Regions from separate parts of the Bacillus pacificus genome, predicted to be linked through region 2. Evidence: a T-box and tRNA genes for the amino acid it is inferred to sense, from the RefSeq annotation. Region 2 holds a T-box; the other regions hold tRNA genes.
The links. A T-box is a leader RNA that pairs with one kind of tRNA and senses whether it is charged. The one in region 2 lies ahead of lysS (lysine--tRNA ligase), so its partner is inferred to be a tRNA-Lys.
Positions count from the first base shown of each region.

Region 1 (10,227 bases), 2.2 Mb from region 2:
GTTCGAAATTGAAAGGCGGCTTCGGCTGTCACTTATGGATGGACCCGCGTCGCATTAGCTAGTTGGTGAGGTAACGGCTCACCAAGGCAACGATGCGTAGCCGACCTGAGAGGGTGATCGGCCACACTGGGACTGAGACACGGCCCAGACTCCTACGGGAGGCAGCAGTAGGGAATCTTCCGCAATGGACGAAAGTCTGACGGAGCAACGCCGCGTGAGTGATGAAGGCTTTCGGGTCGTAAAACTCTGTTGTTAGGGAAGAACAAGTGCTAGTTGAATAAGCTGGCACCTTGACGGTACCTAACCAGAAAGCCACGGCTAACTACGTGCCAGCAGCCGCGGTAATACGTAGGTGGCAAGCGTTATCCGGAATTATTGGGCGTAAAGCGCGCGCAGGTGGTTTCTTAAGTCTGATGTGAAAGCCCACGGCTCAACCGTGGAGGGTCATTGGAAACTGGGAGACTTGAGTGCAGAAGAGGAAAGTGGAATTCCATGTGTAGCGGTGAAATGCGTAGAGATATGGAGGAACACCAGTGGCGAAGGCGACTTTCTGGTCTGTAACTGACACTGAGGCGCGAAAGCGTGGGGAGCAAACAGGATTAGATACCCTGGTAGTCCACGCCGTAAACGATGAGTGCTAAGTGTTAGAGGGTTTCCGCCCTTTAGTGCTGAAGTTAACGCATTAAGCACTCCGCCTGGGGAGTACGGCCGCAAGGCTGAAACTCAAAGGAATTGACGGGGGCCCGCACAAGCGGTGGAGCATGTGGTTTAATTCGAAGCAACGCGAAGAACCTTACCAGGTCTTGACATCCTCTGACAACCCTAGAGATAGGGCTTCTCCTTCGGGAGCAGAGTGACAGGTGGTGCATGGTTGTCGTCAGCTCGTGTCGTGAGATGTTGGGTTAAGTCCCGCAACGAGCGCAACCCTTGATCTTAGTTGCCATCATTCAGTTGGGCACTCTAAGGTGACTGCCGGTGACAAACCGGAGGAAGGTGGGGATGACGTCAAATCATCATGCCCCTTATGACCTGGGCTACACACGTGCTACAATGGACGGTACAAAGAGCTGCAAGACCGCGAGGTGGAGCTAATCTCATAAAACCGTTCTCAGTTCGGATTGTAGGCTGCAACTCGCCTACATGAAGCTGGAATCGCTAGTAATCGCGGATCAGCATGCCGCGGTGAATACGTTCCCGGGCCTTGTACACACCGCCCGTCACACCACGAGAGTTTGTAACACCCGAAGTCGGTGGGGTAACCTTTTGGAGCCAGCCGCCTAAGGTGGGACAGATGATTGGGGTGAAGTCGTAACAAGGTAGCCGTATCGGAAGGTGCGGCTGGATCACCTCCTTTCTATGGAGAATTGATGAACGCTGTTCATCAATATAAGTTTCCGTGTTTCGTTTTGTTCAGTTTTGAGAGAACTATCTCTCATATATAAATGTATGTTCTTTGAAAACTAGATAACAGTGTAGCTCATATTTTTTAATTTTAGTTTGGTTAAGTTAGAAAGGGCGCACGGTGGATGCCTTGACACTAGGAGTCGATGAAGGACGGGACTAACGCCGATATGCTTCGGGGAGCTGTAAGTAAGCTTTGATCCGAAGATTTCCGAATGGGGAAACCCACCATACGTAATGGTATGGTATCCTTATCTGAATACATAGGGTAAGGAAGACAGACCCAGGGAACTGAAACATCTAAGTACCTGGAGGAAGAGAAAGCAAATGCGATTTCCTGAGTAGCGGCGAGCGAAACGGAACATAGCCCAAACCAAGAGGCTTGCCTCTTGGGGTTGTAGGACATTCTATACGGAGTTACAAAGGAACGAGGTAGACGAAGCGACCTGGAAAGGTCCGTCGTAGAGGGTAACAACCCCGTAGTCGAAACTTCGTTCTCTCTTGAATGTATCCTGAGTACGGCGGAACACGTGAAATTCCGTCGGAATCTGGGAGGACCATCTCCCAAGGCTAAATACTCCCTAGTGATCGATAGTGAACCAGTACCGTGAGGGAAAGGTGAAAAGCACCCCGGAAGGGGAGTGAAAGAGATCCTGAAACCGTGTGCCTACAAATAGTCAGAGCCCGTTAATGGGTGATGGCGTGCCTTTTGTAGAATGAACCGGCGAGTTACGATCCCGTGCGAGGTTAAGCTGAAGAGGCGGAGCCGCAGCGAAAGCGAGTCTGAATAGGGCGTTTAGTACGTGGTCGTAGACCCGAAACCAGGTGATCTACCCATGTCCAGGGTGAAGTTCAGGTAACACTGAATGGAGGCCCGAACCCACGCACGTTGAAAAGTGCGGGGATGAGGTGTGGGTAGCGGAGAAATTCCAATCGAACCTGGAGATAGCTGGTTCTCCCCGAAATAGCTTTAGGGCTAGCCTTAAGTGTAAGAGTCTTGGAGGTAGAGCACTGATTGGACTAGGGGTCCTCATCGGATTACCGAATTCAGTCAAACTCCGAATGCCAATGACTTATCCTTAGGAGTCAGACTGCGAGTGATAAGATCCGTAGTCAAAAGGGAAACAGCCCAGACCGCCAGCTAATGTCCCAAAGTGTGTATTAAGTGGAAAAGGATGTGGAGTTGCTTAGACAACTAGGATGTTGGCTTAGAAGCAGCCACCATTTAAAGAGTGCGTAATAGCTCACTAGTCGAGTGACTCTGCGCCGAAAATGTACCGGGGCTAAATACACCACCGAAGCTGCGGATTGATACCAATGGTATCAGTGGTAGGGGAGCGTTCTAAGGACAGTGAAGTCAGACCGGAAGGACTGGTGGAGTGCTTAGAAGTGAGAATGCCGGTATGAGTAGCGAAAGACGGGTGAGAATCCCGTCCACCGAATGCCTAAGGTTTCCTGAGGAAGGCTCGTCCGCTCAGGGTTAGTCAGGACCTAAGCCGAGGCCGACAGGCGTAGGCGATGGACAACAGGTTGATATTCCTGTACCACCTCTTTATCGTTTGAGCAATGGAGGGACGCAGAAGGATAGAAGAAGCGTGCGATTGGTTGTGCACGTCCAAGCAGTTAGGCTGATAAGTAGGCAAATCCGCTTATCGTAAAGGCTGAGCTGTGATGGGGAAGCTCCTTATGGAGCGAAGTCTTTGATTCCCCGCTGCCAAGAAAAGCTTCTAGCGAGATAAAGGTGCCTGTACCGCAAACCGACACAGGTAGGCGAGGAGAGAATCCTAAGGTGTGCGAGAGAACTCTGGTTAAGGAACTCGGCAAAATGACCCCGTAACTTCGGGAGAAGGGGTGCTTTCTTAACGGAAAGCCGCAGTGAATAGGCCCAAGCGACTGTTTAGCAAAAACACAGCTCTCTGCGAAGCCGTAAGGCGAAGTATAGGGGGTGACACCTGCCCGGTGCTGGAAGGTTAAGGAGAGGGGTTAGCGTAAGCGAAGCTCTGAACTGAAGCCCCAGTAAACGGCGGCCGTAACTATAACGTTCCTAAGGTAGCGAAATTCCTTGTCGGGTAAGTTCCGACCCGCACGAAAGGTGTAACGATTTGGGCACTGTCTCAACCAGAGACTCGGTGAAATTATAGTACCTGTGAAGATGCAGGTTACCCGCGACAGGACGGAAAGACCCCGTGGAGCTTTACTGTAGCCTGATATTGAATTTTGGTACAGTTTGTACAGGATAGGCGGGAGCCTTTGAAACCGGAGCGCTAGCTTCGGTGGAGGCGCTGGTGGGATACCGCCCTGACTGTATTGAAATTCTAACCTACGGGTCTTATCGACCCGGGAGACAGTGTCAGGTGGGCAGTTTGACTGGGGCGGTCGCCTCCTAAAGTGTAACGGAGGCGCCCAAAGGTTCCCTCAGAATGGTTGGAAATCATTCGTAGAGTGCAAAGGCATAAGGGAGCTTGACTGCGAGACCTACAAGTCGAGCAGGGACGAAAGTCGGGCTTAGTGATCCGGTGGTTCCGCATGGAAGGGCCATCGCTCAACGGATAAAAGCTACCCCGGGGATAACAGGCTTATCTCCCCCAAGAGTCCACATCGACGGGGAGGTTTGGCACCTCGATGTCGGCTCATCGCATCCTGGGGCTGTAGTCGGTCCCAAGGGTTGGGCTGTTCGCCCATTAAAGCGGTACGCGAGCTGGGTTCAGAACGTCGTGAGACAGTTCGGTCCCTATCCGTCGTGGGCGTAGGAAATTTGAGAGGAGCTGTCCTTAGTACGAGAGGACCGGGATGGACGCACCGCTGGTGTACCAGTTGTTCTGCCAAGGGCATAGCTGGGTAGCTATGTGCGGAAGGGATAAGTGCTGAAAGCATCTAAGCATGAAGCCCCCCTCAAGATGAGATTTCCCATAGCGTAAGCTAGTAAGATCCCTGAAAGATGATCAGGTTGATAGGTTCGAGGTGGAAGCATGGTGACATGTGGAGCTGACGAATACTAATAGATCGAGGACTTAACCATATAATATGTAGCAAATGTTATCTAGTTTTGAAAGAATATAAAAAACTTGTTGACTTTAAAAGTTAAATGAGTTACAATAATTCTTGTCTTAAATGAATACAGTCTGGTAATGATGGCAGAGAGGTCACACCCGTTCCCATACCGAACACGGAAGTTAAGCTCTCTAGCGCCGATGGTAGTTGGGACATTGTCCCTGTGAGAGTAGGACGTTGCCAGGCAAATGGAGGATTAGCTCAGCTGGGAGAGCACCTGCCTTACAAGCAGGGGGTCGGCGGTTCGATCCCGTCATCCTCCACCATTTAGCCGACTTAGCTCAATTGGTAGAGCAACTGACTTGTAATCAGTAGGTTGGGGGTTCAAGTCCTCTAGTCGGCACCAGAAATTATGGCGGTTGTGGCGAAGTGGTTAACGCACCGGATTGTGGCTCCGGCATTCGTGGGTTCGATTCCCATCAGTCGCCCCATTTTTCTTAAATAAATTAATATGCGGGTGTGGCGGAATTGGCAGACGCACCAGACTTAGGATCTGGCGCCTTTGGCGTGGGGGTTCGACTCCCTTCACCCGCACTTTTAATTAAATAACTCATACATGTCTTGCGGAAGTAGTTCAGTGGTAGAATACAACCTTGCCAAGGTTGGGGTCGCGGGTTCGAATCCCGTCTTCCGCTCCAATTTTCAATATGACATGCCGGGGTGGCGGAACAGGCAGACGCACAGGACTTAAAATCCTGCGGTGGGTAACCACCGTGCGGGTTCGACCCCCGCCCTCGGCACCATATGCGCCCGTAGCTCAATTGGATAGAGCGTTTGACTACGGATCAAGAGGTTAGGGGTTCGACTCCTCTCGGGCGCGCTTTTATTAACGGGAAGTGGCTCAGCTTGGTAGAGCACCTGGTTTGGGACCAGGGGGTCGCAGGTTCAAATCCTGTCTTCCCGATATTCCCAAAAACATGGGGCCTTAGCTCAGCTGGGAGAGCGCCTGCCTTGCACGCAGGAGGTCAGCGGTTCGATCCCGCTAGGCTCCACTTATCTTAATATCATTTATGGCGGTGTAGCTCAGCTGGCTAGAGCGTACGGTTCATACCCGTGAGGTCGGGGGTTCGATCCCCTCCGCCGCTACCATAAAGGACCTTTAGCTCAGCTGGTTAGAGCAGACGGCTCATAACCGTCCGGTCGTAGGTTCGAGTCCTACAAGGTCCACCATTAGAAGTTTATATCTCGGAGGTATACCCAAGTTCGGCTGAAGGGATCGGTCTTGAAAACCGACAGGCGGCGAGAGTCGCGCGGGGGTTCGAATCCCTCTACCTCCTCCATTTTTTCTAAAGTAAATATTTGATCGTCGCGGGGTGGAGCAGTCTGGTAGCTCGTCGGGCTCATAACCCGAAGGTCGCAGGTTCAAATCCTGTCCCCGCAACCAAGGTCCCGTGGTGTAGTGGTTAACATGCCTGCCTGTCACGCAGGAGATCGCCGGTTCGACCCCGGTCGGGACCGCCATTTTTACATAAAGGCTCGGTAGCTCAGTCGGTAGAGCAGAGGACTGAAAATCCTCGTGTCGGCGGTTCGATTCCGTCCCGAGCCACCATTTTGAAGTCGCAAGCCGGCTTAGCTCAATTGGTAGAGCAACTGACTTGTAATCAGTAGGTTGGGGGTTCAAGTCCTCTAGCCGGCACCACTTTCAAAATGAGCCATTAGCTCAGTTGGTAGAGCATCTGACTTTTAATCAGAGGGTCGAAGGTTCGAGTCCTTCATGGCTCACCATTTACAATTTAATGCGGGTGTAGTTTAGTGGTAAAACAAGAGCCTTCCAAGCTCTGGTCGAGAGTTCGATTCTCTTCACCCGCTTTTCAATTATGGGCCTATAGCTCAGCTGGTTAGAGCGCACGCCTGATAAGCGTGAGGTCGATGGTTCGAGTCCATTTAGGCCCACCATAATTGTTCCGCAGTAGCTCAGTGGTAGAGCTATCGGCTGTTAACCGATCGGTCGTAGGTTCGAGTCCTACCTGCGGAGCCATATTTATAGAGAAGTACCCAAGTGGCTCAAGGGGCTCCCCTGCTAAGGGAGTAGATCGCGAACGCGGTGCGAGGGTTCGAATCCCTTCTTCTCTGCCAGTAATTGGCCCGTTGGTCAAGTGGTTAAGACACCGCCCTTTCACGGCGGTAACACGGGTTCGAATCCCGTACGGGTCATACTAAAAGAGATAGCATAATCTGCTATCTCTTTTTTTGTTGTGTAAAAGTAGCCTTTGGATAGTCTGCTTTTTTTTATGAATTAAAAGAAAGATGAAGTATTCGCTGTTACAGTTGGGAATACAGAGAGCTGTAAGTATAATCATGTTGTTTACCTTGACCTGTATGAGTATGAAGGAATGTTCACTTAACAAATCATACTCAAATTGAATTTTTATCTCGGCCTTATGCTAAAGCCTCCTGCACTTGGATAAACGGGTAAATCTCATAGCTGGGAAGATCCTAAGGAATTAGTTGTAGAGTTATTAGATACCGTTGAATAATAAAAATTGAAATATGGGTTGTTCAAACAAAGGATGCTGTATTAGGCGCTACGGCGGAAAATAAATAATATATAGAAGAAACTGTCTCTCAGTAGGTGATCTACTGGAGGCAGTTTTTTTATGCTGTCATTATTGTCGAGTTTTGTCGGTAAGTCGATATATTGCAAAAATCGCCGATATAATTTGAGTTACGGTCGATAAATTTCAAAAATCGCTGATATATTTGGAGTTATAGTCGATATATTCTAAAAATCGCCGATATAATTTCACTTACCGACAAAAACATAAGAAAATCCCTTTCACAATCTAAAGAAAACGCCTCCATTGAAATGGATTCCACACCTATTCCAATAACTTTACACTCTATGTGAAAAAGTTCACAAATAGGTCATAATTTGTGAAGTAATTCACAATAATACGTGCTACAATATGAGTGTAAAGAAGTTAAACAACATTAAATTAGTATTTTAATTAATTACTTAAACAATCATAAAAAAATATATGTGAACAATAGAGAGGGGAAATTACCATGAAAAAAGGTATCAATCGTGTAGTATTAGTAGGAACAGGAGCTGTAGGTTGTAGTTACGCTTACTCAATGATCAACCAAGGTGTAGCTGAAGAATTCGTATTAGTAGATGTTAATGAAGCAAAAGCAGAAGGGGAAGCAATGGACTTAAGCCATGCGGTACCATTCTCTCCATCACCAACAAAAGTTTGGAGCGGTAGCTATGCAGATTGTAAAGATGCAGATTTAGTAGTTATCACTGCTGGATTACCACAAAAGCCAGGTGAAACTCGTTTAGACTTAGTTGAAAAAAATACAAAGATCTTTAAACAAATCGTTCGCGGTATTATGGATAGCGGATTCGATGGAATCTTCTTAATCGCAACTAACCCAGTTGATATTTTAACTTACGTAACTTGGAAAGAATCTGGTCTACCAAAAGAGCGCGTAATTGGTTCGGGTACTACTTTAGACTCTGCTCGTTTCCGTTACATGTTAGGTGACTACTTAGATGTAGATCCACGTAACGTTCATGCTTACATCGTTGGTGAACACGGTGACACTGAACTTCCAGTATGGAGTCACGCTACTATCGGTGTACAAAAACTAGAAACAATTTTAGCTAACAACGAACAGTACAAACAAGAAGACTTAGATAAAATCTTCGAAAACGTACGTGATGCAGCTTACCATATTATCGAGCGTAAAGGTGCAACTTACTACGGAATCGGTATGTCACTACTTCGTGTAACTAAAGCAATCTTAAACAACGAGAACAGCGTATTAACTGTATCTGCATACCTTGAAGGTCAATACGGTGAGAAAGATGCTTACGTAGGTGTTCCAGCTGTAATTAACCGTGAAGGTGTACGTGAAATCGTAGAGCTTGAGTTAAATGAGGATGAAAAAGCGAAATTCGCTCATTCTGTAAAAGTATTAAAAGAAACAATGGCACCAGTACTATAATAATTGCTAAATAATCCAGAAGTGGGGAACTACTTCTTACTTCTGGATTTATATATAATTTAATATAAATTCCTTTTCCGGTTTCCCTTGTATATCCCCAATATACCCCTTTTGCTGGATCAGGGTCGTTTATAGAAAAGAGCACTCTACTTTGCGTAGAGTGCTCTTTATTATTATCATTTTTTAGGCGTCAATCCTAATTTCTTTAAAATATCTGCCAGTGTACCGCTTTTTGATTTTTCTACAGGTGTTTGTGATTTGGATGCATCTGGACCTTTTTTCAAGAAGTTCTTTTCAACGAAGCGAATATCTTTTTCGTCGACAATACCATCTTTGTTAAGGTCGCCGTCTTTCACAGATAGTCCTTTTTTACCGTAGTTGTTAGCGATAATTTCAGCATCTTTTATATCAATTACTTTATCGCCATTTACATCACCTGCAAGGTTTTCATCAAAGCGTGCATAATAATATTGGCCAAGTAGCTTACCGTCTTTTTCAGTACCAAGTTTCGTGGTTAGTCGGCTTGTTAAATGCCCTGGTACTTCTACATATAAGTTATAGTCGCGTTTATTAACAGGAAGTCCATTTAGTTTGAAGGATCCGTATTTATCAAGTGAGCCTTCAAACTTATGACGGTAAGAATCTGTTGCATATACTTTTACGCCAAGCTTTGTATAATCGAATTTTTCATCTAAATATCCGCGTTCATTTAAGAAAGCACCAGGTTTAATACTTCCTTCGACTAGTGAGTTTAAAGACATAACTGAGAATGTTTGATCTTGAAGGACACGCATTCTATTTGGCTCTGATTCACCTTGTTTCCAGTAAGCGAACACTGATAAATCTAATTGAGCATTTGCTTCATAAAACTCATCATTTTCTACTTTAAAAGTTACATCAATGAACGGGAAATCACCATCTAATCCAGCGAAGTTTTTGTCATCGATAGCTCCGCCAACTGTAACAGAACCTTCTTCTAGTTTCGGTTCATTTACTTTTGCGGTCACCCCTTTTTCGAAAAGTAGCTTTTCAAAAGCAGGATTTAATTTCGCATTTGCAAATTTGAAGTTCTTTTCTAGGAATTTTACGTTAAATTCCCCAGCAACAAATTGTTTCACATGTTTGGCGTTTAGCGTCACAGTGAATTCATCACCTTTATATACTTCTTTTTTATCATAACTAGTTTTCGCATATTGAGCTCCTTGCGGGATAAACCAATAGTTATTTACACCGCTCGGATAGTCAGCTCCTGCAGTTGCATAATCGAAAATATATACGCCTGTATTCATTGGACCTTCAGTTTTAAAGGATTCAGGAGTAATGCCAACTTTAAAGTCACCATTTGCATTAATAGGTAAAAACTTATGCAAGTATGGAGAATAATCATAGTACATCACTCCGTTTGCTTCTTGCGTAATGTTTAATCCTTTTCCTTTTAAGTAGTCAACGTTCGAATCATACACATTTCCTTTAATCCATAGTGCTTTTTTACCGTCTTCTACTGTATAGTTCTCTTCATTTAATTCATAAATACCAGGCCGTAATCCAGTTAATTTCACTTCTGGCGGTGTATTATCAATTACGACATAATCCCCTTTCACACGTGCTTTACCGTCTTTATCGTAGCCAACAAACTCAATTGTGTAATCACCTTCTGGTAAGTCGATTTTCTCATCACCAATTGGTTTTGCAGGATCATTTGTAAAAGGATACACCCTGCCGTTAAAGAATGAATCTAAGTAGTAATACACATCAGTTTTTAATCCACTAGTGTTTAATGTACCAAGGAAACCGAGAGCTTTATTTGTTTTGGAATCTTTCACG
Region 1 is NZ_CP086328.1:474,016-484,242, forward strand. It holds rRNA gene LMD38_RS02370 (16S ribosomal RNA) at 1-1,354, shown strand, start outside; rRNA gene LMD38_RS02375 (23S ribosomal RNA) at 1,500-4,420, shown strand; rRNA gene rrf (5S ribosomal RNA) at 4,523-4,638, shown strand; tRNA gene LMD38_RS02385 (tRNA-Val) at 4,643-4,718, shown strand; tRNA gene LMD38_RS02390 (tRNA-Thr) at 4,723-4,798, shown strand; tRNA gene LMD38_RS02395 (tRNA-His) at 4,808-4,883, shown strand; tRNA gene LMD38_RS02400 (tRNA-Leu) at 4,906-4,986, shown strand; tRNA gene LMD38_RS02405 (tRNA-Gly) at 5,016-5,090, shown strand; tRNA gene LMD38_RS02410 (tRNA-Leu) at 5,107-5,195, shown strand; tRNA gene LMD38_RS02415 (tRNA-Arg) at 5,199-5,272, shown strand; tRNA gene LMD38_RS02420 (tRNA-Pro) at 5,283-5,356, shown strand; tRNA gene LMD38_RS02425 (tRNA-Ala) at 5,372-5,444, shown strand; tRNA gene LMD38_RS02430 (tRNA-Met) at 5,465-5,541, shown strand; tRNA gene LMD38_RS02435 (tRNA-Ile) at 5,546-5,622, shown strand; tRNA gene LMD38_RS02440 (tRNA-Ser) at 5,640-5,732, shown strand; tRNA gene LMD38_RS02445 (tRNA-Met) at 5,760-5,836, shown strand; tRNA gene LMD38_RS02450 (tRNA-Asp) at 5,838-5,913, shown strand; tRNA gene LMD38_RS02455 (tRNA-Phe) at 5,926-6,001, shown strand; tRNA gene LMD38_RS02460 (tRNA-Thr) at 6,016-6,091, shown strand; tRNA gene LMD38_RS02465 (tRNA-Lys) at 6,102-6,177, shown strand; tRNA gene LMD38_RS02470 (tRNA-Gly) at 6,191-6,261, shown strand; tRNA gene LMD38_RS02475 (tRNA-Ile) at 6,272-6,348, shown strand; tRNA gene LMD38_RS02480 (tRNA-Asn) at 6,356-6,430, shown strand; tRNA gene LMD38_RS02485 (tRNA-Ser) at 6,438-6,528, shown strand; tRNA gene LMD38_RS02490 (tRNA-Glu) at 6,535-6,606, shown strand; partial or broken gene LMD38_RS02495 (IS4 family transposase) at 6,707-6,862, opposite strand; gene LMD38_RS02500 (L-lactate dehydrogenase) at 7,459-8,403, shown strand; gene LMD38_RS02505 (S8 family serine peptidase) at 8,580-10,227, opposite strand, start outside.
Region 1: it encodes a tRNA-Lys, which carries the amino acid that the T-box ahead of lysS (lysine--tRNA ligase) is inferred to sense. The anticodon was not compared.

Region 2 (10,227 bases):
ATGCAATAATATTTAAAAATGTATCTCATTCTATTTATTTTATTTCTGTATGGATAACATGTGCATTCATTGGAGGAACTATCTTTGGAATTGCAGGCTTTCTATGGAAAGATACTACAAATCCACTTCATAAATTAGGAAGTGCACTTATTGGTGGAGTTTTTGTAACGGATGGACTTCACATTCTTTTAAATTTTGAAGACTATAATCACATGTTACCTGTTGGATATACCGAAGTCATAGTCGGGATTATCTTGATTCTTGTATTAGAACGCTCTAATGCTAATCGAATTTCTTCTTTCTTAATGATGGTTCCTATCACTATTTTAGGATTAATTGGATATAAATTATTAAGTTTGTTTACTTAATTACAATACTGTATCATGAAAAAACAAAAGACTAATTCTATTATAGTCCACAAAATATATCACGAATTTGATCATTATACTTATTAATGTTGATACACTTATTCATAGGCTGGATTCATGAAGCTATCTCTTTCAAAGGGATAGCTTTTTTCTTACAAAAACTATTCATCAACTTTTATTAAATACTTCTAATTTAACAATCGTATTTATTAGCGTGGCATTATGTATACTAAGATGACCTTTTACCATTCCATATAATCGCCGTAAAGGTAAACTTTAACCAGTGGGGGTTTTCTTTATCACCCACTAATTATTATCCCTCATCAATCGGACTTTAATGAGCAATCCGCCCCCCATTAAAACGAGATAAAATAAGGCTAAAAAACTTATTTCCAAAGTTCTTTAGCCTAGATCACTTATTTATACATTATAAAATTTAATTCGTACAACCGTACCTTTACCACATGCCCATCAACTTAAGAACGAAAACAAAATGAACTTTCGTTCAAACAAACTAAAAAACACGTAATGTACTTTTGGTATTGAAAAGTACACACACCAAATAAACTCTAACGAGTTTCATTTTAAAAATTATGCAGCTTTCTTTTGTTTTCCAAACCCATTATACTCATAGACAACACCCATAATATCAAAGATAGTTTTCTTCTCATATCGATGAGATTTCCGTCCATTCTTCTGTAGGAGGTCGAACAAACGGATTAAAATCTTTGTTAGATTTTGGGTGTTTCTCTGTATCGCTTGATATAACAGCGATACATGATCTTGAATCATCCCAATGGCTTTATATTCACTTAATTCTCTTTTGTTCTTTTGCAAAAGAAGTTTACGCATCTTAAACATCGTAGAAGAACAGATAAAGATGGCAATAAGTCTTCCATACACATGACATTCTAATCGCTCTTTTTTGATAGTTTGCCAATGATGAATTTGAAATAAGGATTTCCACGTTTTAAAAATAATTTCTATTTGCCAGCGAAGGGAGTAAAAGTCATGTATTTGTTCCATCGGAACAACTCCTTCAGGCGTATTTGAGACATATATGTTGATACCCGTTAATCGTTTACTCTTTTCTGAAAATGTAATACCCTTTTTACTTTCAGTGTAACTTTGTTTTTTTCTACGTTCCTGTATCTGTTTGTCTGTTAAACGATAGATAATTACACGTGTGAATAGTTTTTGATTCTTTCCAATGTAAGCTTCTTTTATTTCGTATGTTTGACCGGGTTTTAAATTGTTCATAATATGTTCTAAATCAACTTGGATATACTGTGATTGCTTTTTTACGGTTCCGTTTCGAAAGTATTCTGGAAACGGATTTTTTACATACACGGTATGGTTTAATTTTAATCTGGATATATAATAAGCACCTCGTTGATCCATTTGATCTAAGTCTTCTAATGAAAAATAACCTAAATCACGGATACATAAATCGCTTGGACGTAATGTGTCTAAGCATTCTGTTCCAAAGGTCTTATCATTATTTTTTCCTGGACCTATCTGAAAGTTTAGAAACTGTCCGCTATGTAAGTCATATTCTAATTGAATCTTGATACCCGCTGTTTGTGCACAACCACCTGATCCAGGATATACATGGGCTAAATGTTTTGGTACTTGGAAAATCGTCGCATCTAAAATACGAATTCGTTGAAAATACGTGAGCGCCGCGCTTGAAATGGCCGATGTTTCACAGATTTTACTTTTCCATAATGCCGAAAAAATATATTTCAAAAATTCAACCGCTTTTTTATCAAAGCGTTTATTGAGTCCTTCTGGACTCATAAGAGTGCCTGTAGCCGCATGTAATTGACTGCATAGTCGAACAAGCGAGTCACTCGCTGTACGTTGACTTACCCAAATACATATGGTAGCTAATTCATTTCCAGAAAACTTTCGTTTTCTTTTTACAAAACCTAATTCTTTTGCGAGTTCTTCCAAAAGAGAAGGGGTTAAATGACGATACAGTTCTTCAGAAAATAGTTGTAATTCATCTTGAATCGAAAGATTCATAAAAAATGTCACCCTTTCTAGCTAGCTTTTTAGAAAGAATAACGTTTTTTGTCACTTGGGGGTAGTGAAAATTCTTAAGTTGATGGGCATGTACCTTTACCAACTTCTGAATGGATTTCTACACTATGCCCTAATTGCTTCGTAATTTCATATACGAGATATAGCCCCATTCCAGTTGATTCTTTAAAATCTCTACCATTTTCTCCTGTAAAGAAAGGTTTAAACACTCTTGGTAAATCTTGCTTCGGTATGCCTACACCGTTATCAGCAATTTCAAGTATAACATTATTACCTTCCTTACAAGCTTTCACTTTAATCTTCTCTCGGCTACCAGATGAATATTTAATCGCATTTGATAGTATTTGTCCAATTAAAAATTGTAACCATTTCGCATCACTTTCTACTGTAATGTCCTTATCAATTTTAAGCTCTGGATATACAAAATTCCGGATAAAGAAGCGTTTATGTTCATGCACGGAATCATTCACTATTTTATGTAATTGTACTCTTTCCACATAAAAATCTTGTGTAAATGCTTCTAAACGTGCGACATACAGTGCCATCTCTAACCCCTTTTTCAGCCTATCTGTTTCCTCATTTATGCTTTCAAAACGTGGATCGACTTCATCCTGTGTAATTAATTCTATTACAGATAAAGGTGTTTTCATTTGATGAATCCACTGATTCATAAAGGTTAAATGATCATTATTTTTTCTCTCTTGCATCTGAAGCTGATTTTGATAATGGCGATATTGCATCTCAAGTAGTTCTTGAAGAGCAGTCGACACAGCTGCAAAATCAGATTTTTGAACAGATTCATCTAAAGATTGCATCGGGTTTGCTAATCGTTCATAGAAAGTACGATGAGTAAAGTAACGAAATACTAAATAGCCTACCATAAAAAAGGCACCTAAAAACATTGCATACAATGCCGTCGCGATATGCTTATGTCCATCAAACCAATATACGAGAAATATGGATAGTAGTTGGATTGCTGTAAAACAAATAAGAGGTATATGATCACGTATAAACAGCTTTATCATTTTTCCATACCTGTATCCCAAGTAATATGCAATCTATATCCAACACTACGAATCGTTTCAATCGCATCCTCAATATGTAACGTTTTTAACTTTTTTCGCACACGTGTTGTATTTACACTCAATGTATTATCATCAACATAAGATTCGCTATCCCATAATTTATTTAACAATACTTCCCTACTCACAACACGCGGATAATTTTTCATTAACATTTCTAATAAAATAGCTTCATTTCTCGTTACATCAATTTCTTGATTCTTAAGCTTCAATACAAGCCTTTCAGGATATAAACAAAGACCATGTTGCTCAACCATCCGTTCTTCTATTTTTGGTGCATAATCTCCGTAAGCACGTCTTAAATGACTTCGAATTTTAGCCATTACAACTTCGTAATGGAATGGCTTTGAAATGAAATCATCGCCACCGTTTTCTAACGCCATAACTTGATCCATCGTACCTTCACGAGCTGAAATAAATAATATCGGACATGTAGAAACTCCGCGAATTTGACGACACCAATAGTACCCATCAAAACTCGGTAGATTAATATCCAATAAAACTAACTCTGGTTGTTCTTCTAAAAAAATATTTAATACATTTTGAAAATCCGATACAATAATTCCTTCATACCCGTATTTCGTAACATGTGTTGATAATAATTCTGCTATTTTCATATCATCTTCTACAATCATAATTTTAACCATTATTTACTCCTTTTTCGATCCGCAATCGTATATGCAATTATATAAAATAAATAATACCTTTTTTTATTTAATTCGTAAATTTAAAAAGGATACTTTTATACAAAAGCATCCTTCTTCTATTATTCTTACTTAATATGAAATTTACTCAAATTAAAACCTAGCTTCTCCATATAGTCCATACTTAGTTCCATTCGTGCCGTTTTAAGCGGGTCCACAACTTGACAAACTTTTAAATCACCGGCAGCTGATAATAAAAGAGTAGCATCAGCTTTAGACATTACTAATTCTTCATGTAAAAATGTCACCATATTACGTACAGCGCGATTCGCCGCATCATCTAGTAATTTATCTGAAGCAATCGTCATTACTTTTTCATTTTGGATAGCCATTGGTAGTGGCCATTTCTTTCCTTTTATAATCTGAACTGTTACCGTCACCTCACCAGCAACCTCTACTCCACTAACACCAATTTCACCATCACCCATCGCTGCGTGTAAATCACCTAATGCTAATAAAGCACCAGGAACATTTACAGGTAATAATAATGTTGTCCCTTCTTTTATCTCTTTACAATCCATATTCCCACCGTGATCATGCGGTGTGCCACATGAAATGCTCGCTTCTTTCGGCGCTGTTCCAATTACACCGATCATTGGATTAATCGGGATTTGTAGTTCATTTGAAAACAGAACATGTTCATTATGTATTGAGACGATTTTCACTGTATTTTCATGTAGCTCTTCACCCATTACGCCAAGATTCACCCCTGTAGTTAAAACACCTTGCTCTGCAATTTTTATCTTTTCAATCGTAACAACTAATATATCCCCAGGTTCTGCACCATTAATATATACCGGACCAGTCGCTGGATTAATCCGGTTCCAATCTAATTCTTGAAACACAACATCTTCAGAATTAATTTGATTTTCAAAGCAATCATATGTTTCAAATATAAGGCGACTCCCAATTTCTACTTCCATACATGGTTGATTTTCTGGTGACATTGCGTAAATGATATGGTCTTTCTGAATTCGATGCATATTATCTCTCCTCTTTATATTAGTCTACAATTAATAATTAGCTTTTTTCATAAAAGCTCCTTTTAATAATTAATGAATTTACATATAGAAAAGCACTTAGCTTATTTTCATACATACACTCTTTACTATAACAGGTAAAGAAAGGTGGTATCACTATGCCCCTTATTCCATATAACGAAAGCGATGTTGATTTACTAGCTCGTTTAATGCGTGCTGAAGCTGAAGGCGACGGTCGACAAGGTGAACAACTTGTTGGCTGTGTAGTAGTAAATCGTGTATTTTGTGATTGCTTAGATTTTAAACAACTTCGTTCTGTACGTGACGCTGTATATCAAAGCCCTGGTGGATTCGAAGCAGTGCAATACGGATATTTTTATCAACGTGCTCGTGAGTCAGAAAAAGAAATCGCACGAAAAGTTTTACAAGGTGAATGGCGCTGGCCTGCACGATGGGCTCTTTGGTATTTCCGTCCAGTTGGATCTTGTCCACCCCAATGGTATAACCAGCCATTTGTAGGACAGTTTAAAAGTCATTGTTTTTATGAACCTAGTGGTGACGAATGTCCGAAAATGTATTCACGGTAATAGAATTTGAAATGCAAGTACTTAGCCCTTTAAGTACTTGCATTTCTTTGAGCTTTTTAAAAATCTAATAATGTGATGAACTTTTCAACTCCTACAACATGTATTAATAACGGTATTCGAGGGCCACTGGACTGATTCATAATGAGCTTATATATAATAATAAATAATTGTTTTTGATTTTCTTTCATTATTTTTTTATTTTCATGATGACAAAGCGCGTACAATTGTTCCATTAAGTTAGAGTAATCTTTGTTAGAACGAAGTATGTTGCAGACTTCTACTAACCATTCTTTCTGTCTTTCATCTAATGTGTTGTAAAACTCTATATTTCTCTCTTGATTTACCGCCATTAATTTTTCAGATTGAAAGTTTCTAACCCAATACTCTGCACGTTTACTTATCGCTACCATATCCTCTAATGCATAATTCCTATCTATTTTGTCTAATATACCTTGTAAAATAGATGAATCAAAATTTAATAACGGTAACGTTCCTGCTACTTGATTAAATTTCGGATATTCTTTCAATTCGCTATCTACTCTAGAAAGTTTAATTGCATCAAATAAATCTTCATTTTTGAGCGTTTTATTTTTATAACGATCTTTTGATCGTTCATACTCTGTATAATTGCGAATCACATCTTCATCAAGACCGATATGAAAAGCTGCGTCTGGCCTATATTTTGCAAACATAAATAGAATCACTTCGGGCAAATACACTTTTAGCAACTCGCTAGGTGTAATACTATTCCCTGAGGAACTAGACATTTTTTCATGATTCCCTTTAATACCAATGAAATCGTAAGCAACGTAATGGGGCGCTTCACGATTGAATATTTTTCTCGCAATTTCTTTTGATACATTATAACTACCCGTTTCTGATGAATGATCTCTTCCGCCCGGTTCAAAAACAACATCCTCTATCATCCATCTCATCGGCCAATCGATTTTCCAATTCAATTTCATATTATTTGTATTTAGTATAGATAATTCATTTTGATTTCCACATTCACATTCATACCGAACTGTTTTTAATACTTCATCAAAATGCGTAATCGCTGTTGTATCTCTCCCGCATTTCTCGCAATATAACGTAACTGGATAGAAGCTCTCTCGCTCTTCTTCACTACATTCCCCAGTTTTATAATCCATTAAAATACCATATATTTCTTTTCTTTTATACAAAGCCTCTAATATGCTTTTGTTATACCTTCCGCTCCTGTATTCATCATGTTGATAAATAAATTCTACTTCAATTCCAAATGCTTGAAGAGATTCCTCAAACTCTTTTTCAAAATGATCAGCATATGAATTATGACATCCATACGGATCTGGTATATTACAGTATGGCATACCGATATACTTTATAAAAGATGGATCAATATTTTTAGGAACTTTTCTAAACCTGTCGTAATCATCCCATGAAAATATAAAACGCGCTTTTTTCCCTAAATCTTGAAGTGCCCTTACAACAAAATAAGTCGTTACGATTTCACGAAAGTTTCCAATATGAACAGAACCTGATGGACTAATCCCAGATGCGCAAATAAAAGTTTCTTTGTTTGGATGTTTTCTAATTAATTCATTTGCTACTTCATACGCCCAATGCATATACTACTCACCTCAATTATATTTTTGTTCTCACATTTTCATTTTTTTGCAATAAAAAAACTCCCACCCCCAAGATTATTCATCTTGAGGACGAGAGTTATTAGCTTCGCGGTACCACCTCAGTTTGTTAATATGTCGCCATACTAACCTCTTCAGGTACGGCAAAATAGCTTATACCCTATCTCTATAACGGGAGAACCCGTCGCACCATCCCTAAATAAATTAGTTCCTTGCGCAGCTCCAAGTCTTTTTTCGTTAAGATGTATACCGCTCTTTCTCAGCTACCAGAGCTCTCTGTATGTATTCTTTCTTAACTACTCTTCTCTTCCATGCCATTTTAAATATTAGTTTTTTCATATGATAATTTAAAACGACTCTATTGTCAAACTTTTCCGAAATAAAACAGTATAATTATCTAAAAAAAATTCTTTATCGCTTCTAATTGAATTTTGTGGCTACACTCATCACAACAATATAACCCTTTTGGTTTCTCTTTAAATCGCTTATATTTTTCACTACCTTCATACACACGAAATATATTTTTACAAGAAAAGCAAATAATTTCATAAAACATCATATGCATTTTCCTCTCCATGTTTATACATTTTTTAATCGCTCGAGAAAATTACTTTTCCATAGTACAAATCTTAATATCTTCTGATTAAAAGGTTTACCTCTATTCTTATCGAATTATATAAATATCTTATAAAGCGAGGTGGACATCTTGGACAGTAATATAGAATTAATTTTAGATGCGAAAGCAAGTTTAGCTGAAGGACCATGTTGGGATGAAAAAAAGCAGCTTTTATACTGGGTTGATATTGTGGAGAAACAATTATGCATATTTAGCCCTACCGCTAATACAAACCGAGTAATTGCTCTCAATCAACAAATTGGCTGTGTTGTTCCATATTTAGATGACGTACTACTCCTAGCTATGGAAAATGGCTTTTATTCTATTAATATAAAAACAGAAAAACTGACACATATTTTTGACCCTGAACCACATTTATTTGATAATCGTTTTAACGATGGAAAATGCGATCCAGCAGGACGTTTTTGGGCAGGTACTACAGATACATACGGTATTAATGCTGTAGGTTCCTTGTATTGTTTAAATAATAGTTTAAAGGTAGAGAAAAAAGTTTCACATGTAAATACATCAAATGGCATCGCTTGGTCACCTGATTATACATACCTTTACTATATTGATACACCTACTAAAAAAGTAGTTCGTTTTCATTATAATATTTGTACTGGAGAAATTCGTAATCCAAATGATGTAATCATTTTCCCCGAAAATGACGGTCTACCTGATGGTATGACAATTGACGAGGAAGGTTGTTTATGGATTGCTCATTGGGGAGGTTCAAAGATTACGAGATGGAATCCTTCAACTGGAGAACGAATATTAAGCATCCCAATTCCAGCGCTATATGTAACCTCGTGTACATTTGGAGGACCTAATTTAACAGACCTATATGTTACAACAGCCAGAACAAGAATGACAAATAACGAATTAAAAGAATATCCACATGCTGGTGGTATTTTTCGAATTCAAACAAATATAAAAGGTTGTCCTACCCATTCATTTCGCAATAATAATATTGGAGCTGAAACAATATGAATCGTCTCGATTACATAAGACAAGAAGAAAAGAAATATCATGACCTTTGCTATGAACAATACAAACTATTTGAAACTGGCTCTTGGCTTTACAAACCAGTTAAAACAGTTATGGATTTGATGGATTATTTTGAAGGAAAAAACAACTTGCAAGTACTTGATCTCGGCTCTGGCGTTGGAAGAAATAGTATTCCAATTGCCCAAAAGATTCAAAATACTAGTGGTACTGTTACATGTGTGGATTTACTTGATTCTGCTTTAACAAAATTACAAACTTATAGTAAAGAATATGGTGTAATTAATAATATTAAAACAGAACAAGCAGCAATTGAAAACTACTACATTCAACCTAATACTTATGATTATATCGTTGCAGTATCCAGTTTAGAGCATGTTGAGTCAGAAGAAGATTTAAAACACGTGCTCCATTCTATGAAAAAAGGTACAACAAACGGCGGTATTAATTGTTTAATTATTAACTCGAACATACAAGAAATTGACTTACATACAAATGAAGAATTAGATGCTTTAATTGAAATTAACCTTCCTACTGAAGATATGATATATCTATTAAAAAGTATTTATAAGGAATGGAAAGAAATTAAAGTTGAAATAAAAGAATTAGTCTATGATATTGTTCGCGATGAAAGGCATATTCAATTAAAAACAAATGCTATAACATTTATTTTTCAGAAATAAAACTATAAAAGGTAAGGTTTTCCCCTCATATATTTAGAGAAACACCCTTACCTTTCAATGATCAATTCTTCAAAAAATTACTTCGTTATTAGTTTTAGCTTTATCTAAAACATTATTTTTATTAGAAATACTATTAAGCTATTAATTAAATTCATTTGTTAATAATTGCTTGTCGAGCTTTTTCTTTATCATCAAAATGAATAGTTGAATCTTTTAAAATTTGATACGTTTCATGCCCTTTCCCTGCAATCAAAACGATATCATTAGAAGATGCCATGTTTATTGCGTGAGTTATTGCAAGTTCACGATCTACTATTTTAGGTATCTCAATATTTACATCCCTTTCTACAATTAGCGCTACAGCACCATTCTTCACTGCATCTTCAACAAATTGATGTCGATCTTCAAGAAAACCATCGATACCTGATACACATATAAATAGATCTCCATCAGTTATCTTTCTAGAATCCATTTCTAACCCCGTAATTTCTACATCCATATTGCCAATAGTTTCTTTAATCAATA
Region 2 is NZ_CP086328.1:2,678,630-2,688,856, forward strand. It holds gene LMD38_RS14095 (DUF6518 family protein) at 1-368, shown strand, start outside; gene LMD38_RS14100 (IS4 family transposase) at 960-2,396, opposite strand; gene LMD38_RS14105 (sensor histidine kinase) at 2,471-3,439, opposite strand; gene LMD38_RS14110 (response regulator transcription factor) at 3,436-4,143, opposite strand; gene LMD38_RS14115 (acetamidase/formamidase family protein) at 4,269-5,183, opposite strand; gene LMD38_RS14120 (cell wall hydrolase) at 5,339-5,767, shown strand; gene lysS (lysine--tRNA ligase) at 5,824-7,377, opposite strand; T-box leader at 7,461-7,716, opposite strand; gene LMD38_RS14130 (DUF2197 domain-containing protein) at 7,793-7,960, opposite strand; gene LMD38_RS14135 (SMP-30/gluconolactonase/LRE family protein) at 8,102-9,004, shown strand; gene LMD38_RS14140 (class I SAM-dependent methyltransferase) at 9,001-9,702, shown strand; partial or broken gene LMD38_RS14145 (Mur ligase domain-containing protein) at 9,983-10,227, opposite strand, start outside.

Region 3 (10,227 bases), 2.3 Mb from region 2:
AAGCTTTGATCCGAAGATTTCCGAATGGGGAAACCCACCATACGTAATGGTATGGTATCCTTATCTGAATACATAGGGTAAGGAAGACAGACCCAGGTAACTGAAACATCTAAGTACCTGGAGGAAGAGAAAGCAAATGCGATTTCCTGAGTAGCGGCGAGCGAAACGGAACATAGCCCAAACCAAGAGGCTTGCCTCTTGGGGTTGTAGGACATTCTATACGGAGTTACAAAGGAACGAGGTAGACGAAGCGACCTGGAAAGGTCCGTCGTAGAGGGTAACAACCCCGTAGTCGAAACTTCGTTCTCTCTTGAATGTATCCTGAGTACGGCGGAACACGTGAAATTCCGTCGGAATCTGGGAGGACCATCTCCCAAGGCTAAATACTCCCTAGTGATCGATAGTGAACCAGTACCGTGAGGGAAAGGTGAAAAGCACCCCGGAAGGGGAGTGAAAGAGATCCTGAAACCGTGTGCCTACAAATAGTCAGAGCCCGTTAACGGGTGATGGCGTGCCTTTTGTAGAATGAACCGGCGAGTTACGATCCCGTGCGAGGTTAAGCTGAAGAGGCGGAGCCGCAGCGAAAGCGAGTCTGAATAGGGCGTTTAGTACGTGGTCGTAGACCCGAAACCAGGTGATCTACCCATGTCCAGGGTGAAGTTCAGGTAACACTGAATGGAGGCCCGAACCCACGCACGTTGAAAAGTGCGGGGATGAGGTGTGGGTAGCGGAGAAATTCCAATCGAACCTGGAGATAGCTGGTTCTCCCCGAAATAGCTTTAGGGCTAGCCTTAAGTGTAAGAGTCTTGGAGGTAGAGCACTGATTGGACTAGGGGTCCTCATCGGATTACCGAATTCAGTCAAACTCCGAATGCCAATGACTTATCCTTAGGAGTCAGACTGCGAGTGATAAGATCCGTAGTCAAAAGGGAAACAGCCCAGACCGCCAGCTAAGGTCCCAAAGTGTGTATTAAGTGGAAAAGGATGTGGAGTTGCTTAGACAACTAGGATGTTGGCTTAGAAGCAGCCACCATTTAAAGAGTGCGTAATAGCTCACTAGTCGAGTGACTCTGCGCCGAAAATGTACCGGGGCTAAATACACCACCGAAGCTGCGGATTGATACCGAATGGTATCAGTGGTAGGGGAGCGTTCTAAGGACAGTGAAGTCAGACCGGAAGGACTGGTGGAGTGCTTAGAAGTGAGAATGCCGGTATGAGTAGCGAAAGACGGGTGAGAATCCCGTCCACCGAATGCCTAAGGTTTCCTGAGGAAGGCTCGTCCGCTCAGGGTTAGTCAGGACCTAAGCCGAGGCCGACAGGCGTAGGCGATGGACAACAGGTTGATATTCCTGTACCACCTCTTTATCGTTTGAGCAATGGAGGGACGCAGAAGGATAGAAGAAGCGTGCGATTGGTTGTGCACGTCCAAGCAGTTAGGCTGATAAGTAGGCAAATCCGCTTATCGTGAAGGCTGAGCTGTGATGGGGAAGCTCCTTATGGAGCGAAGTCTTTGATTCCCCGCTGCCAAGAAAAGCTTCTAGCGAGATAAAAGGTGCCTGTACCGCAAACCGACACAGGTAGGCGAGGAGAGAATCCTAAGGTGTGCGAGAGAACTCTGGTTAAGGAACTCGGCAAAATGACCCCGTAACTTCGGGAGAAGGGGTGCTTTCTTAACGGAAAGCCGCAGTGAATAGGCCCAAGCGACTGTTTAGCAAAAACACAGCTCTCTGCGAAGCCGTAAGGCGAAGTATAGGGGGTGACACCTGCCCGGTGCTGGAAGGTTAAGGAGAGGGGTTAGCGTAAGCGAAGCTCTGAACTGAAGCCCCAGTAAACGGCGGCCGTAACTATAACGGTCCTAAGGTAGCGAAATTCCTTGTCGGGTAAGTTCCGACCCGCACGAAAGGTGTAACGATTTGGGCACTGTCTCAACCAGAGACTCGGTGAAATTATAGTACCTGTGAAGATGCAGGTTACCCGCGACAGGACGGAAAGACCCCGTGGAGCTTTACTGTAGCCTGATATTGAATTTTGGTACAGTTTGTACAGGATAGGCGGGAGCCTTTGAAACCGGAGCGCTAGCTTCGGTGGAGGCGCTGGTGGGATACCGCCCTGACTGTATTGAAATTCTAACCTACGGGTCTTATCGACCCGGGAGACAGTGTCAGGTGGGCAGTTTGACTGGGGCGGTCGCCTCCTAAAGTGTAACGGAGGCGCCCAAAGGTTCCCTCAGAATGGTTGGAAATCATTCGTAGAGTGCAAAGGCATAAGGGAGCTTGACTGCGAGACCTACAAGTCGAGCAGGGACGAAAGTCGGGCTTAGTGATCCGGTGGTTCCGCATGGAAGGGCCATCGCTCAACGGATAAAAGCTACCCCGGGGATAACAGGCTTATCTCCCCCAAGAGTCCACATCGACGGGGAGGTTTGGCACCTCGATGTCGGCTCATCGCATCCTGGGGCTGTAGTCGGTCCCAAGGGTTGGGCTGTTCGCCCATTAAAGCGGTACGCGAGCTGGGTTCAGAACGTCGTGAGACAGTTCGGTCCCTATCCGTCGTGGGCGTAGGAAATTTGAGAGGAGCTGTCCTTAGTACGAGAGGACCGGGATGGACGCACCGCTGGTGTACCAGTTGTTCTGCCAAGGGCATAGCTGGGTAGCTATGTGCGGAAGGGATAAGTGCTGAAAGCATCTAAGCATGAAGCCCCCCTCAAGATGAGATTTCCCATAGCGTAAGCTAGTAAGATCCCTGAAAGATGATCAGGTTGATAGGTTCGAGGTGGAAGCATGGTGACATGTGGAGCTGACGAATACTAATAGATCGAGGACTTAACCATATAATATGTAGCAATGTTATCTAGTTTTGAAGGAATATATAATTTTCCTCTTGACATTTCGAAAGAAATGTTTATAATGATAAAAGTCTGGTAATGATGGCAGAGAGGTCACACCCGTTCCCATACCGAACACGGAAGTTAAGCTCTCTAGCGCCGATGGTAGTTGGGACCTTGTCCCTGTGAGAGTAGGACGTTGCCAGGCTAATATTATTCCGCAGTAGCTCAGTGGTAGAGCTATCGGCTGTTAACCGATCGGTCGTAGGTTCGAGTCCTACCTGCGGAGCCATTATGCTTCCATAGCTCAGCTGGTAGAGCACTTCCATGGTAAGGAAGAGGTCACCGGTTCAAGCCCGGTTGGAAGCTTGGGAATAGGTTTAAAACTTTTTTGGCCCGTTGGTCAAGTGGTTAAGACACCGCCCTTTCACGGCGGTAACACGGGTTCGAATCCCGTACGGGTCACCACTTTTGGAGGATTAGCTCAGCTGGGAGAGCACCTGCCTTACAAGCAGGGGGTCGGCGGTTCGATCCCGTCATCCTCCACCATATATATTTTAAATGTCGGAGGGGTAGCGAAGTGGCTAAACGCGGCGGACTGTAAATCCGCTCCTTCGGGTTCGGCAGTTCGAATCTGCCCCCCTCCACCATTTTCTTTAAAATAACCTGAGAGGGTTTATTTTTTTGAAAAGATAACCATACTAGTAAATATTAATGGGCTATAGCCAAGCGGTAAGGCAACGGACTTTGACTCCGTCATGCGCTGGTTCGAATCCAGCTAGCCCAGCCATTTACGAGCCATTAGCTCAGTTGGTAGAGCATCTGACTTTTAATCAGAGGGTCGAAGGTTCGAGTCCTTCATGGCTCACCATTTTCGCGGAAGTAGTTCAGTGGTAGAATACAACCTTGCCAAGGTTGGGGTCGCGGGTTCGAATCCCGTCTTCCGCTTAATTACTAAGGGGCCTTAGCTCAGCTGGGAGAGCGCCTGCCTTGCACGCAGGAGGTCAGCGGTTCGATCCCGCTAGGCTCCATCTAATAGAGAAAGCTTACATCATATGATGTAAGCTTTTTTTGTGTTTAAAAAGACAACTTTCATACTTGTCATTTAAAATGGAGAAAACGTGAAAATAAAGGATGGGGATAATTATGAAAGTTGTTATTGCATCTGATTCATATAAAGAAAGCTTAAAAGCTATAGAAGTATGTGAAGCTATTGAAAGAGGTTTTGGAGCAATTTTTCCTAAAGCAGAGTATGTAAAAATACCAATTGGAGACGGAGGGGAAGGAACGGTTGATTCCCTTGTTGATGCTACAAGCGGGAGGATTATATCATTTCATGTGACAGGACCGCTTAGAGAGAGCGTACAAGCCTTTTACGGTATGTCTAAAGATAAAAAGACAGCGTTTATTGAAATGGCAGCAGCATCAGGCTTACAACACGTTCCAGCTAAAAAGCGAAACCCACTTATTACGACGACGAAAGGAACAGGAGAACTTATACTACATGCGCTAGACGAAGGAGCTGAGCATATCATTTTAGGACTGGGAGGAAGTGCTACAAATGATGGAGGAGCGGGTATGTTGTCAGCTTTAGGAGTCAGGTTTATAAATGGAAAAGGAGAAGTAATAGAGCCGTCTGGTGGAACGTTACATTCGATTGTCTCTATTGATTTTTCACAAATGGATTCACGCTTAAAGCATATAAAGATAGAAGCAGCATGTGATGTAGATAATCCGTTAGTTGGAATAAGAGGAGCATCTTTCGTATTTGGGCGACAAAAGGGTGCGGATGAAGAGATGATGAAAGAGCTGGATGAGAATTTAAAGCATTATGCGCATATCCTTAAACAATACCTATTTTGCGACGTATCTAAAATACCTGGTGCAGGAGCTGCAGGAGGTATGGGAGCAGCTGTTATTGCAGTGCTGAAAGGAAGCTTGCGGAGGGGAATTGAAATTGTATTAGATTATACAAATTTTGATAAGCATATAGAAGGTGCAGATTTAATTATAACTGGCGAAGGGAGAATAGATGAACAAACAGCATATGGAAAGGCCCCAGTAGGTGTTGCGGAGCGTGCAAAGCTTTTTCATATTCCTGTCATTGCGATTGGGGGATCAGTATCTCCGAATTACTCGGCTGTTCATGAAAAAGGAATTGATGCAGTATTTAGTATTACAACAAGTCCGATGACATTAGAGGAGGCATATAAAGTAGCAGAAGAGAATATTGAAATGACAGCAAAGAATATTGCAGCAGTGTGGAAAATAGCATCAGAAAAACACTTCTAAATGCGGGAGTGTTTTTTATTATTATCTAATAATAATGATAGTAGTTGTTTCATTAAGTTAACTTTATACATAGAATAGTCTTAACATTTGGATTTTGAAGCGGATATAAGTGAATAATTTGTATATCCATACAGAAAAATGTCGAGTTGAGTCAGACTATATAAAAGATTTAAAATATTTAGTGAAGGCACAAAAGGGGGATACTATCTATGAAAAAAGAAATTTCAGTTATTGGAGTTCCAATGGATTTAGGCCAGATGCGTCGTGGAGTTGATATGGGGCCGAGCGCAATCCGTTATGCAGGTGTAATTGAAAGAATTGAAGAAATTGGATATGACGTTAAAGATATGGGAGATATATGTATAGAGAGAGAAAAAGAAGTAGATGTAAATACAAGCTTAAGAAACCTTACACAAGTTGCAACTGTATGTAACGAATTAGCAAGTAAGGTGGATCATATTATAGAAGAAGGGCGTTTTCCACTTGTATTAGGTGGCGATCATAGTATCGCTATTGGTACATTAGCTGGTGTTGCGAAACATTATAAAAACCTAGGTGTTATTTGGTATGATGCACATGGCGATTTAAATACAGAAGAAACTTCACCATCTGGAAATATTCACGGTATGTCACTTGCAGCAAGTTTAGGGTATGGACATCCGGCGCTTGTAGATTTATACGGGGCATATCCAAAGGTGAAAAAAGAGAATGTTGTAATTATCGGTGCACGTGCATTAGATGAAGGAGAAAAAGACTTTATTCGAAATGAAGGTATTAAAGTATTTTCAATGCACGAGATTGATCGTATGGGTATGACGGCTGTTATGGAAGAAACAATCGCGTATTTATCTCATACTGATGGTGTGCATTTATCATTAGATTTAGATGGTCTTGATCCTCATGATGCACCAGGAGTTGGAACACCTGTAATTGGTGGCTTATCTTATCGTGAAAGTCATTTAGCAATGGAGATGTTAGCGGAAGCTGATATTGTTACATCTGCCGAGTTTGTTGAGGTAAATACGATTTTAGATGAGCGAAATAGAACGGCAACAACAGCGGTTGCTTTAATGGGTTCTTTATTCGGTGAAAAACTAAAATAAATGTAAGAAAAGCAACTGAGAAGTTGCTTTTTTTATTTGAAAATAGGCGTATAATAATGATTTATATTATACTGTACGATAAGAATGTTTGACATCTTACCAATTTAGACTAAAGGGGGTTGTTTGTAATTGTCGTTTGTTTCATGTATGGTATAATTAACTAGTTGTTGGAAATACATACAGATAGAGCATAAAACAATATTTCAATATATGGATAGAATTGCTCGTAAGTAGGAGGAAGGGTTAGCATGCCTTTTGAAGATACGACCATTTTGAAATATCTTAGTACGGCATTAGATATTGCCGTTGTATGGTTTATTATATATAAGCTAATTCTCATAATCCGAGGGACGAAAGCTGTTCAACTTTTAAAAGGGATTACAGTTATTATTGTCGTTCGGATGATCAGTATTTTCCTTGGATTGCGAACGCTATATTGGCTAACTGAACAAGTATTAACGTGGGGATTTTTAGCCGTTATTATTATTTTCCAGCCAGAATTGCGAAGAGCGCTTGAGCAGCTAGGACGCGGGAGTTTATTTTCGCGTACTGGAACTCATGAGGATGATGAGCCTGAAATGGTTGCAACAGCGATAGCGAAAGCAACGGAATATATGGGAAAACGTAGAATTGGTGCATTAATTACCTTGTCAAAAGAGACCGGTATGGGTGATTATGTAGAAACGGGTATTCCGCTAAATGCAAACGTATCATCGGAATTACTCATTAATATTTTCATTCCAAACACACCTCTTCACGATGGAGCAGTAATTATGCAAGGAAGTACCATTAAAGCAGCAGCTTGCTATCTTCCGTTATCAGAAAGTCCATTTATCTCTAAGGAGTTAGGAACTAGGCATCGCGCTGCAATGGGAGTTAGTGAAGTTACTGATAGCATTACAGTAGTTGTGTCGGAAGAAACAGGCCAAATTTCTTTAACGAAAAATGGTAAGTTGCATCGTGATTTGAAGACAGAACAACTGAAAGATATGTTGTTAGCTGAATTTAGTGCGAACGAAAAAACGACTTCTTCGTCTTTATGGAATTGGAGGAGAAAGCGTCATGGATAAGTTAATGGAGAATCATTGGTTTTTAAAGGGGATCTCATTACTATTGGCGTGTATGCTTTTTATGTCAGCGACTTTAACTGAAAAAAATACGACATCGGGGATACTACCTTTTGCAAATGATGCGAAAGAAACATTAACTAATTATGCTATTAACGTTAAGTATGATGAAGAGAAATATATTGTAAGTGGTATTCCGGCAGAGGGCGTTAAGGTGAAGTTAGAGGGTCCAAAGGCAGCAGTTGCTACGGCAAAAGCGAAAAAACAATTTGATATACCAGTTGATTTGAGAGGTAGCGAAAAAGGAACGTATGAAGTTTCTTTGAAAACGAATGGACTTCCAGATGATGTGAAAGGAACAGTTCAGCCATCAACAATTAAAATTACTCTTCATGAAAAAGCGAGAAAATATGTTCATGTAGACTTGAAATTATCAAATGAGGATCAGATGTCAGCTGGTGCTACGCTCGAAAAATCAAACATTAAACCTGATACGGTTGAGGTAGTTGGGACGAAAGAAGAAATTGAAAGTATTTCATCTGCTAAGGCGTATGTTGATTTAAAAGGTGTTAATAAAACTGTTACAAAAACACCCGAAGTGACATTATACAATAAAGAAGGCAAACGTTTAAATGTAAGAACAAGTCCATCTAAAATTAGTGTAACGTTGAATGTGGCGACGCAAGCTACGGCCAATAATACTGAAAAAACTGTTCCTATAACATATGCGAAAAAGGGGAGTTTACCGGAAGGATTGGCCGTTACAAATGTTAGCGTTGAGCCGAGAGAAGTAACGATAGCAGGTCCAAAAGATATATTGGATAATATACAATCGATAGAGGGGGTCGAAGTAGATCTTAGTCAATTGACAGAGTCTACAACATTCGATACCTCTGTTTTATTACCAAAGGGTGTAACAAGTGCGAAGCCAAATCAAGTAAAGGTTTCAGTAGGCGTACAAAAAACAAAACAAACGAAAACAAGAACGATTGATGGTATATCAATTCAAAAAAATGGACTTTCTAAAGACGTTACGGCCCAGTTACTTTCGCCGCAAGATGGGAAGATAAGCGTTGATATTTCAGGAGAAACAAGTATAGTAGATAAAATAACAGCTGCTCAAATAACAGCAGTGATTAATCTACAAAATGTGTCTCCTGGGACGAAGGATGTTGCTATTCAAGTGAGTGGCCCTGGTAATATTTCAATAGAGCCAAAACAAAAAAGTGCTAAAGTCACAATTGTGAAGAAAGAAAATCCTGATAAAGAAGTACAGGGTAACGGTGAGCAACCAAATTCAAATAATAATAAAGATAATCAAACTGAAAAACCAAAAAATCCTGAACCTGAACCTAAGCCTGATCCAGAAAAGGAAAAGGAGAAGGAACCGGAACAAAATAAAGATAAAGAAACTAGCCAAGAGCCAACAGTAGATAATCAAAAAGAGCCAGAAAAAGGAGCGAATCATAATGGGTAAATATTTTGGTACAGATGGAGTACGCGGGGTTGCGAATCAGGAGTTAACACCTGAATTAGCGTTCAAAATTGGACGTTTTGGTGGTTATGTATTAACAAAAGATACAGACCGTCCAAAAGTAATTATCGGCCGTGATACACGTATATCAGGACATATGTTAGAAGGAGCTTTAGTAGCAGGTCTATTATCAACTGGAGCAGAAGTAATGCGTCTTGGTGTTATTTCTACACCAGGTGTTGCTTATTTAACGAAAGCGTTAGATGCACAAGCTGGTGTTATGATTTCTGCATCTCATAATCCAGTACAAGATAACGGAATTAAATTCTTCGGTTCAGACGGTTTTAAATTAACAGATGAGCAAGAAGCAGAAATCGAAGCTTTATTAGACAAAGAAGTGGATGAATTACCACGTCCAACAGGTACGAACCTTGGGCAAGTGAGTGATTATTTTGAAGGTGGACAAAAGTATTTACAATACATTAAACAAACTGTAGAGGAAGATTTCTCAGGTTTGCATATCGCTTTAGATTGTGCGCATGGTGCTACATCTTCTTTAGCTCCGTACTTATTTGCTGATTTAGAAGCTGATATTTCAACAATGGGAACTTCACCAAATGGTATGAACATTAACGATGGAGTAGGTTCTACGCATCCAGAAGTATTAGCTGAATTAGTAAAAGAAAAAGGTGCTGATATTGGTCTTGCTTTCGATGGTGATGGTGACCGTTTAATCGCTGTAGATGAAAAAGGAAACATCGTTGATGGCGATCAAATTATGTTTATTTGTGCAAAGTACATGAAAGAAACTGGTCAACTAAAGCACAATACAGTTGTTTCAACAGTTATGAGTAACTTAGGTTTCTACAAAGCACTTGAAGCTAACGGTATTACAAGTGATAAAACAGCAGTTGGTGATCGCTACGTAATGGAAGAAATGAAGCGCGGAGGTTACAACTTAGGTGGAGAACAATCAGGACATATTATCTTACTTGATTACATTACAACTGGTGATGGAATGTTAAGTGCACTTCAACTTGTAAACATTATGAAAATGACGAAAAAACCATTATCTGAGCTTGCAGGAGAAATGACAAAATTCCCGCAATTACTAGTAAACGTTCGTGTAACAGATAAAAAACTAGCACTAGAAAACGAAAAAATTAAAGAAATTATTCGTGTTGTAGAGGAAGAAATGAACGGTGATGGCCGCATTCTTGTTCGTCCATCTGGAACAGAACCACTTATTCGTGTAATGGCAGAAGCACCAACACAAGAAGTTTGTAATGCATATGTACATCGCATTGTAGAAGTTGTGAAAGCGGAAGTTGGCGCTGAATAATTTAATAAATTTATTGAAAAGGAGCACAATAAGTGCTCCTTTTTCATATGTTTTATAGATGGTGAAAAAATTTTCATTGACGGTTTATCCATGTTTGTTATAAGATGGTCTTGTTCTTTTTCTCA
Region 3 is NZ_CP086328.1:4,932,047-4,942,273, reverse strand. It holds rRNA gene LMD38_RS25390 (23S ribosomal RNA) at 1-2,830, shown strand, start outside; rRNA gene rrf (5S ribosomal RNA) at 2,917-3,032, shown strand; tRNA gene LMD38_RS25380 (tRNA-Asn) at 3,042-3,116, shown strand; tRNA gene LMD38_RS25375 (tRNA-Thr) at 3,121-3,193, shown strand; tRNA gene LMD38_RS25370 (tRNA-Glu) at 3,218-3,292, shown strand; tRNA gene LMD38_RS25365 (tRNA-Val) at 3,298-3,373, shown strand; tRNA gene LMD38_RS25360 (tRNA-Tyr) at 3,391-3,474, shown strand; tRNA gene LMD38_RS25355 (tRNA-Gln) at 3,540-3,614, shown strand; tRNA gene LMD38_RS25350 (tRNA-Lys) at 3,620-3,695, shown strand; tRNA gene LMD38_RS25345 (tRNA-Gly) at 3,701-3,772, shown strand; tRNA gene LMD38_RS25340 (tRNA-Ala) at 3,783-3,855, shown strand; gene LMD38_RS25335 (glycerate kinase) at 3,971-5,116, shown strand; gene rocF (arginase) at 5,326-6,219, shown strand; gene cdaA (diadenylate cyclase CdaA) at 6,468-7,289, shown strand; gene LMD38_RS25320 (CdaR family protein) at 7,282-8,763, shown strand; gene glmM (phosphoglucosamine mutase) at 8,756-10,102, shown strand.
Region 3: it encodes a tRNA-Lys, which carries the amino acid that the T-box ahead of lysS (lysine--tRNA ligase) is inferred to sense. The anticodon was not compared.